DNA from 4 places in the Brenneria goodwinii genome. Region 1 is predicted to be linked to each of the others. Evidence: predicted binding sites of a transcription regulator. Region 1 holds the regulator's gene; each other region holds the start of a gene.
What was found. The regulator CRP, encoded in region 1, controls carbon source genes, mostly activating them, when cyclic AMP is high. The targets are predictions, from matches to a motif close to ATGTGANNNNNNTCACAT.

Region 1 (2,191 bases):
AAGAGGACTGGCTGTAACGTCAGTCCTTTTCGCATCATAAGATAAGGTAAGAACCTGGCTTGCATTTAACAATTGGTTAAAATAAGTAATCTGTACGTAAAAAAAGGTAAATGGGTAGCGTTAAGGAGTGTGGATATTTACAATCACTACGCTTTCTGTAAGCGGTTTCTTCAAAAAGGAATTCTCATGCTCAAACGTACTCTGGTTGCTGCGGCGGCCTTTATTTCACTTACGGCTTTTTCTCCGGCGTTCGCCGCCAACGGCGTAACGCATGTTTTGCTGACGACGTCGGCAGGAAACATTGAACTGGCATTAGATAATCAAAAAGCGCCGGTATCGGTGAGGAATTTTGTCGAGTACGTTAATAACGGTTTTTATAACGGGACGACGTTTCATCGAGTGATCCCCGGCTTTATGATCCAGGGCGGCGGTTTTACCGCTGATATGAAACAGAAAGCGACTAACCCGGCGATCGCCAACGAGGCGGATAACGGGTTGCGCAATCTGCGCGGCACCATTTCGATGGCGCGTACGGCGGAAAAAGACAGCGCGACCAGCCAGTTTTTCATTAACGTCGCCGACAATGCGTTTCTCGATCATGGTCAGCGCGATTTTGGCTACGCGGTGTTTGGTAAAGTGGTCAAAGGGATGGAAGTGGCGGACAAAATCGCCCAGGTTCAGACTGAAAACGTCGGCCCTTATCAGAATGTGCCAACCAAACCGATCGTGATCCAGTCAGCGAAAGTCCTGCCCTGAGGCGTATTTTCGGGCGGTGGTTTATTTCCAGCCAATAAATCTGAGCGGGTTCGAAGAATTCGCTCAGGCTAATGGCAATGCGTTATTTGTTTTATTAATTATCCGTTTTTAAACCATTATATTATTGCCGACAAATATATCGGATAAAAAAAAGCGTGAGATAAGTCTCACGCTTTTTTGTTGTAGGGTCATGCTAATACGCCGGTTTAACGGGTACCGTAGACGACTATTGTTTTACCATGTGCGGAAATCAGGTTCTGATCTTCTAACATTTTAAGTATCCGCCCCACGGTTTCACGTGAACAGCCAACAATTTGGCCAATTTCCTGACGTGTGATTTTTATTTGCATGCCGTCAGGGTGGGTCATGGCATCTGGTTGTTTCGCCAGGTTTAGCAATGTCTGAGCGATACGCCCCGTGACATCAAGGAAAGCCAGATTACCGACTTTCTCTGACGTTACCTGCAGTCTGCTGGCCATCTGAGCAGACAGGCGCATCAGAATATCAGGGTTCACCTGGATCAGTTGTCTGAATTTTTTATAAGAAATTTCAGCAACTTCACAAGCCGTTTTCGCCCGAACCCAGGCGCTGCGTTCCTGACCTTCCTCAAACAAGCCGAGTTCGCCGATAAAATCCCCTTGATTCAGATAAGAGAGAATCATTTCCTTGCCTTCTTCATCTTTGATCAGCACTGCGACAGAGCCTTTCACGATGTAGTAAAGCGTTTCTGCTTTTTCACCTTGGTGAATAAGCGTACTCTTCGATGGATACTTGTGGATGTGGCAATGAGAAAGGAACCATTCGAGAGTCGGGTCTGTTTGCGGTTTGCCGAGAACCATTCGATATCATCCTCTGTTGTCAGTCACTGCGCAAATCACAGGGCTCAGAGTTCCCTGTACGGCGTATTTACTGTTAAAAGTTCAAATTCAGTGTAGGCAGAACGACGTCAGGGAATATACTGAAAACCTTTATCTGGCGACGTCATCATCTCCCCGGCATCTGAGTTTGTCCAGAATAAGGCAGATTCTGTTCTTGTTTTTAACACACCTTGAGGGACGTGTCTTGTATTGTCTCATTTCAGCATGATAAAGCTCTGGTTATAAGATAATTTTGTACAGTAACGATATAAATATTCAAAAATTTTTTAGCGGAGGCAGCATGCAGGCTCGAGTGAAGTGGGTTGAAGGCTTAACATTCCTTTGCGAATCAGCTTCAGGACATCAGGTTTTAATGGATGGAAATTCAGGGGATAAATCCCCCAGTCCGATGGAAATGGTTTTGATGTCGGTTGGCGGATGCAGCGCGATCGATGTGGTATCCATACTGCAGAAAGGGCGTAATGACGTTGCCGACTGTGAGGTTAAGCTGACGTCGGAGCGGAGAACGGAGTCGCCTCGTCTGTTTACCCATATCAACCTGCATTTTATCGTAACGG
Region 2 (2,191 bases), 250 kb from region 1:
ACATGGTTCAGGCGGCCCGGCGGCTGCGTGAAGCGCGGTAAGATCAACCACTCAGGGAGGCGACAGCCTCTCTGAGCCGATTTTCAGCACACCGCGTATTTCTTAAACCACGCCAGCATCCGCTGCCAGCCATCCTGGGCCGATTCGGCATGATAACTGGGGCGATAGTCGGCATGGAAAGCATGCCCTGCATCCGGGTAGACGACGATCTCCGCGCTGGCATTGGCGGCCCGCAGCGCCTGGCGCATCTTATCTATCTGTTCCAGCGGAATGCTGCCGTCTTGGGCACCGTATAGCCCCAGAACCGGCGCATTGAGTTCCGTTGCGATATCAATCGGGTGTTGGGGATTATTTATCGTCTTGGATGCGGTAAATTTGCCATACCAGGCTACCGCCGCTTTCAACTGTGGATTATGGGCGGCGTAAAGCCAACTGATCCGGCCTCCCCAGCAGAAGCCGGTAATGGCAAGTTTACTGGCGTCCCCACCGTTTTTGATGGCCCAGTTCGCGCTGTGATCAAGATCCGACAGCACCTGAGCATCGGGAACCTTACTGACCAGTTCAGCGACAATCTGTTGAACATCATGGTATTGATGGGGATCGCCCTGACGGAAATAGAGTTCGGGAGCGATAGCCATATAGCCTTGTTTAGCCAGTCTGCGGCAAAGATCCTGAATATAATGGTGAACGCCGAAAATTTCCTGTACCACCAATACGATGGGAAACGGCTCGTTTTGGCCGGCGGGTTTGGCAAAATAAGCCGGTAATTGTTCCCCCTGAGACGGAACGGTTGTTTCGCCGGCAATGATGCCTGCCGTATCCGTATTGATGGCTGAAGAGGCCTGCACGGTTACCGCCGAAGTCAGTCCTCGCGGTATGTGCCTGAGGATCGTTTGCTCATCAGTAGTCATTGCGATCTCCTCGATTGGATTTGCCAATGTCATAGTCGTGTCAGGTTTCGCGCCTATGACAAATAGTATCAACGATTAAAGAATCTACAATAAAACAGGTTGAACAATCGTCAGCTGCGAAGATGAAGGACATTGAGCATGTTTTCTCATCAGACCATTGATGGGGAAAGTGAAATTCTGTCACTTTGTTTGGTGATGTGTGTCACATATATAATGCATTATTGTGCTTTGTTTCTTTTTTAAAAGTGATTAAGTTCACAAGATGTACGGTTGCAATACGATAAAGTCTTGGCTATAGCGGGTTTCTCTACGCGTTATTCTCCGTGGCGGCGGCTATACAATGTTTAAAAATGCGCCCGGTGTTTTTTTTGCTCTGATTACTCAACCCATTGCCTGGGAGGCACTTATGTCTAAATCTGATGTTTTCCATCTCGGCCTGAAAAAAAATGATTTACAGGGAGCGACGTTGGCGATTGTGCCCGGCGATCCTGCGCGGGTCGAAAAAATAGCCCGGCTGATGGATAACGCGGTTCATTTGGCGTCGCAGCGTGAATTCACCTCCTGGCGTGCCGAATTGGACGGAAAGGCGGTGATAGTGTGTTCCACCGGTATTGGCGGGCCGTCAACGTCGATTGCGGTAGAGGAACTGGCCCAACTTGGCATCCGTACCTTCCTGCGTGTAGGAACGACCGGCGCTATTCAACCGGATATCAGTGTGGGCGATGTGCTGGTCACCACGGCGGCGGTGCGTCTCGACGGCGCCAGCCTGCATTTCGCGCCGCTGGAATTCCCGGCGGTCGCTGATTTTGCCTGTACCACCGCGCTGGTCGACGCGGCGAAGGCCGCGGGTGCGGCGCTTCATATCGGCGTGACCGCGTCATCCGATACTTTTTATCCTGGGCAAGAGCGTTATGATACGTTTTCAGGCCGCGTAGTCCGCCGTTTCCAAGGTTCAATGGCGGAATGGCAAAGTATGGGCGTGCTGAATTACGAAATGGAGTCGGCCACGTTGCTGACGATGTGCGCCAGCCAGGGGCTGCGCGCCGGGATGATTGCGGGGGTTATTGTCAATCGCACCCAGCAGGAAACACCCGATGTCGAGACTATGAAACAGGCTGAAACGACGGTCGTTAAGGTGTTGTTGGATGCTACGCGACGGCTGCTGGCCGCAGCATAAATTCCGGCGCCGCGGTGATGACCGCATCACGAGCCGGTAAGCGTCGTTACCCCTCCATTTTTCGATTCGCCCGTTAAGAGATGACAATCGCAAGGAGATGTAT
Region 3 (2,191 bases), 1.6 Mb from region 1:
CTGTCGGGCGGACAAAAGAAACTGTTGGGCATCGCCTGCGCGCTGATGGGCGAACCGCAGATCCTGATGCTGGATGAGCCGATGGCGGGCGTGCATCCCAATCTGCGGCGCGACATTGTGGAAACGCTGCTGCGGCTGCAACGGGACGGGCTATCGCTGATGATTATCGAGCACGATATGCATTTCATTCGCGAACTCTGCCAACGCTGCATCGTATTGGACCGGGGCAAGATTGTCGCCGACTGCCGCCCCAATGAGCTGGCCGATAACCAACAGGTGCTGGATGCCTATCTTGGCCGCAGCACGCCGCTTTCATTACAGGAGGCCGTATGATCAGACTGCATGAGGTGTTCGCCGGCTACACGCCCGGCATCGATATCCTGCAAGGGATTTCCCTGCGGGTTGATAATGCGGAAATCGTCACGTTGCTGGGTCCGAACGGCTGCGGCAAATCCACCCTGCTTAAATGCATCGCCGGTTATCTGCGCCCGCGCAGCGGACAGATCGTGCTGGACGATCGGGACGTCGGCCAGATCCCCATTCACCGGAAGGTGCGTGAGTGCTCGCTGGGGTTTGTGCCGCAAACCGATAACGTCTTTAACAACTTGACCATCAAGGAAAATCTGCAGATCGGCGGGCAATTTTTGCCGGACGGTCAACGCCGCCAGCGCATGGAAGAGCTGTGTGAGCGTTACCCGCTATTGCGCAAAAAGTGGCGCGCCATGGCCTCGGCGCTCTCCGGCGGGGAACGGCAGATACTGGCGCTGACCCGCGCCCTGATGCCGAAACCGTCGACGCTGCTGCTGGACGAGCCTTCCGCCGGGCTGTCGCCGAAAATGCTCTCAGACGTGTTCGCGGCGATCCAGGATATCCGGCGACAGGAGAAGGTGGCGATCCTGATGGTGGAACAGAACGCCATGGAAGCGCTGCACATTTCAGACCGCGCTTACGTGCTAGCGCTGGGCAAGGTGGCGCTTACCGGCAACGCCGGCGAGCTGCTGGACGATCCGCGCATGCGCGAACTGTACCTGGGCGGCCGGGCGGCCTGACAATCGCCGATAATGGCCCCCCTCAAGTCCCTATATTTGTGTATAAGAGACAACCCCTGTGAAGGGGAAGATCGGGGCGGGGTCAGAATCAAAAAATTAGTGGATTGCTCCCGGCGGGACATCTTTATATGCATTGACGTAGGCATTAAAGATTTTCTTCAATAGATTACGCATTCTGTTCACCTTGACTCATTACGTTGTAAGATTGTTACTCCAAGGTGAATAATTGTACGATTTGCCATCATCGCACGCAAGTTTTTTGTGACGCGCATCACAAAAAATACAGATTTTACGACAAGGCGCCATCCCACATGCCAATAGCGGCAAACCGGTATCCTCACGCCATTGATTGTTGAATGTTTTTGTTGCGAATAGTTACCGGAGTGTTGAACAACAAATTAGCACACTATGTTATGCTCGTAGCACGAGATGAATTACCCGTAATCTTACGGTGTTTGTTGATATTCATACGCGATGAATTTCATCAAATTACTTTCTGACGCTTAATTTCACCATTGGCAACCCGCTTACAAAGGCTCGCCCCGCACACCATGGAAACCTGGAAACTTAATCTATTCTCGGCCTGGCTGGGATGTTTTTTTACCGGCTTGGCCATGAGTCAGATATTGCCCTTTCTGCCGCTGTACATCGAGCAACTTGGCGTACATTCACATGAGTCATTAAGTCTCTGGTCTGGCGTTATCTTCAGTTCCTCATTTCTGGTTTCTGCGATTGTCGCACCGTTATGGGGAAGTCTGGCCGACCGAAAAGGGCGCAAACTGATGCTGCTGCGCGCGGCGCTTGGCATGTCCATCGTCATGGCGCTGCAAGGCTTTGCCACCAACGTATGGCAGCTATTTTTTCTACGTTCCATGATGGGGCTGACGTCAGGTTTTATCCCTAACGCCATGGCGCTGATCGCCTCGCAGGTACCGCGCGAAAAGAGCGGCTGGGCGCTGGGAACCTTGTCTACCGGACAGATTTCCGGGGTGATTCTCGGCCCGCTGTTGGGCGGATTTATGGCCGACTATATCGGCCTGCGCATCGTCTTTTTCGTGACGGCCGGCATGTTGTTCACCAGCTTTTTGATTACGCTTTTTGCGATAAAAGAAAGCGTCGTCAAAGTCAGTAAAGCGGATCGC
Region 4 (2,191 bases), 130 kb from region 1:
TCAGCACTTCGGCGCCATGCTCTTCGGCATCGATCATATTGGCGGCGGTCAGACGAAAAGGATCGACCGTACCGTCAGGCACCCGAACCGCGCCGATAAGCGTTGGATTAGCGGCCGGTTCAAGCCGCAGGGCTTCTTGCGGATCAATCGCCTGGGCATTGATCCCCGCCTGCTGGCAGGCCGCAATAAACCGGGTCTGGTAGGCGAGATCGTCTTCCGGCAGGGTAATAAACAGACCATCGGTAGGTTCGACGCAGTGACGGGCGATACGCCGCAGAATCTGGTTTTCCTCAATACATTCGCGCGCGGATTCGCCATCGGTCACCGCATAACGCGATCCGCTGTGCAGCAGGCCATGATTACGTCCGGTAGCCCCGGTCGCGATATCATAGCGTTCGAGCAACAGACAGCGCAGCCCCCGTAGGGCGCAATCCCGCACCGTTCCGGCCCCTGTCGCGCCCCCGCCAATCACAATGACATCGGTTTCCCGGTATGCCCCCGTCTTTTGCATCATGTCCTCGCTTCACGCGCTTCGTTACATATTGCTATTGGTACACAAAATACAAGGACAATGTTTGATAAGGAACAAAATCGAACATAAAACGAAAATAAAATGGCGATTAAAAGCAATAAGTGTGATGGTCATCACTCGATTCACTGGTACAACGGCATCAACTCCGTTACTTACCCCGCGCATAAAAAACACTCAAATGTTACATTTTCATAAAAATGTAACATTTGAGCAGTAACTCACAGATAAAAAGTGCGTTATTGGCTAATTTCATGTTCGTTATAGAACAAAAAATTATCGTTTTCGGACGTACCGGAGGCAAAAATGCTGAGTATTTTTAAACCCGCCACACACCAGTCCCGCATCCCGACGGATCAAGTCGATCCACTGTATCGTCGCCTGCGTTGGCAAATTTTCATGGGCATCTTCTTTGGCTATGCCGCTTACTATCTGGTGCGCAAAAATTTCGCCCTAGCGATGCCATTCTTGATCGAACAAGGATTCTCGCGCGGCGATCTCGGTTTCGCGCTATCCGGCATTTCGATCGCCTACGGCTTTTCCAAATTTATCATGGGTTCGGTCTCCGACCGTTCCAATCCGCGCGTGTTCCTACCCGCGGGCCTGATACTGGCATCTGCGGTCATGCTGTTTATGGGGTTCGTGCCCTGGGCCACCTCCAGCATTGCGATTATGTTCGTGCTGCTGTTCCTGTGCGGCTGGTTTCAGGGCATGGGTTGGCCGCCGTGCGGACGCACCATGGTGCACTGGTGGTCGAAAAAGGAACGCGGCGGCATCGTTTCCATCTGGAACTGCGCGCATAACGTCGGCGGCGGTATTCCACCGCTACTGTTCCTGCTGGGGATGGCCTGGTTTAACGACTGGAAAGCCGCTCTGTACATGCCGGCGTTTGCCGCCATCCTGGTCGCGCTGATCGCCTTTGCCCTAATGCGGGATACGCCGCAGTCCTGCGGCTTACCCCCGATTGAAGAGTATAAAAACGACTATCCGGTTGATTATGATGAGAAAGCCGAAGAGGAGCTGACCGCGAAGCAAATCTTTATGCAGTACGTTTTCCCCAACCGGCTGCTGTGGTACATCGCCATCGCCAACGTATTTGTTTACCTGCTGCGCTACGGCATTCTTGACTGGTCTCCGACCTATCTGAAAGAGGTAAAACATTTCGCGCTGGACAAATCCTCCTGGGCCTATTTCCTCTACGAATATGCCGGCATCCCCGGCACGCTGCTGTGCGGCTGGATGTCCGACAAGGTGTTCAAAGGCAACCGCGGCGCCACCGGGGTATTCTTTATGACCCTGGTCACCATCGCCACCGTCGTGTACTGGCTGAACCCGGTGGGCAATCCGCATGTGGATATGGCGTGCATGATCACCATCGGCTTTCTGATCTACGGACCGGTGATGCTGATCGGCCTGCATGCGCTGGAGCTGGCGCCGAAGAAAGCCGCAGGCACGGCGGCCGGGTTCACCGGTCTGTTCGGTTATCTCGGCGGTTCCGTCGCCGCTAGCGCCATCGTTGGTTACACCGTGGACTTCTTCGGCTGGGACGGTGGCTTTATGGTGATGATCGGCGGCAGCATCCTGTCGGTGATTCTGCTAATTATCGTCATGATCAGTGAGAAAAAGCATAAGGAAGCGTTAGCCAGACAGGCTTAATCCCAC

Region 2: the regulator CRP is predicted to act here: its motif matches at 1,155-1,172, upstream of udp (uridine phosphorylase).
Region 3: the regulator CRP is predicted to act here: its motif matches at 1,309-1,326, upstream of azuC (stress response protein AzuC).
Region 4: the regulator CRP is predicted to act here: its motif matches at 634-651, upstream of glpT (glycerol-3-phosphate transporter).

The regions. Positions count from the first base shown of each region.
Region 1 covers NZ_CP014137.1:4,775,321-4,777,511, forward strand. The annotation lists gene ppiA (peptidylprolyl isomerase A) at 187-756, shown strand; gene crp (cAMP-activated global transcriptional regulator CRP) at 963-1,595, opposite strand; gene ACN28R_RS21195 (OsmC family protein) at 1,915-2,191, shown strand, end outside.
Region 2 covers NZ_CP014137.1:4,520,342-4,522,532, forward strand. The annotation lists gene metE (5-methyltetrahydropteroyltriglutamate--homocysteine S-methyltransferase) at 1-41, shown strand, start outside; gene ACN28R_RS20025 (dienelactone hydrolase family protein) at 84-911, opposite strand; gene udp (uridine phosphorylase) at 1,318-2,088, shown strand; gene ACN28R_RS20035 (tyrosine-protein phosphatase) at 2,190-2,191, shown strand, end outside.
Region 3 covers NZ_CP014137.1:3,208,304-3,210,494, forward strand. The annotation lists gene ACN28R_RS14235 (ABC transporter ATP-binding protein) at 1-333, shown strand, start outside; gene ACN28R_RS14240 (ABC transporter ATP-binding protein) at 330-1,049, shown strand; gene azuC (stress response protein AzuC) at 1,146-1,223, opposite strand; gene ACN28R_RS14250 (multidrug efflux MFS transporter) at 1,601-2,191, shown strand, end outside.
Region 4 covers NZ_CP014137.1:4,641,141-4,643,331, reverse strand. The annotation lists gene glpA (anaerobic glycerol-3-phosphate dehydrogenase subunit A) at 1-514, opposite strand, end outside; gene glpT (glycerol-3-phosphate transporter) at 836-2,185, shown strand.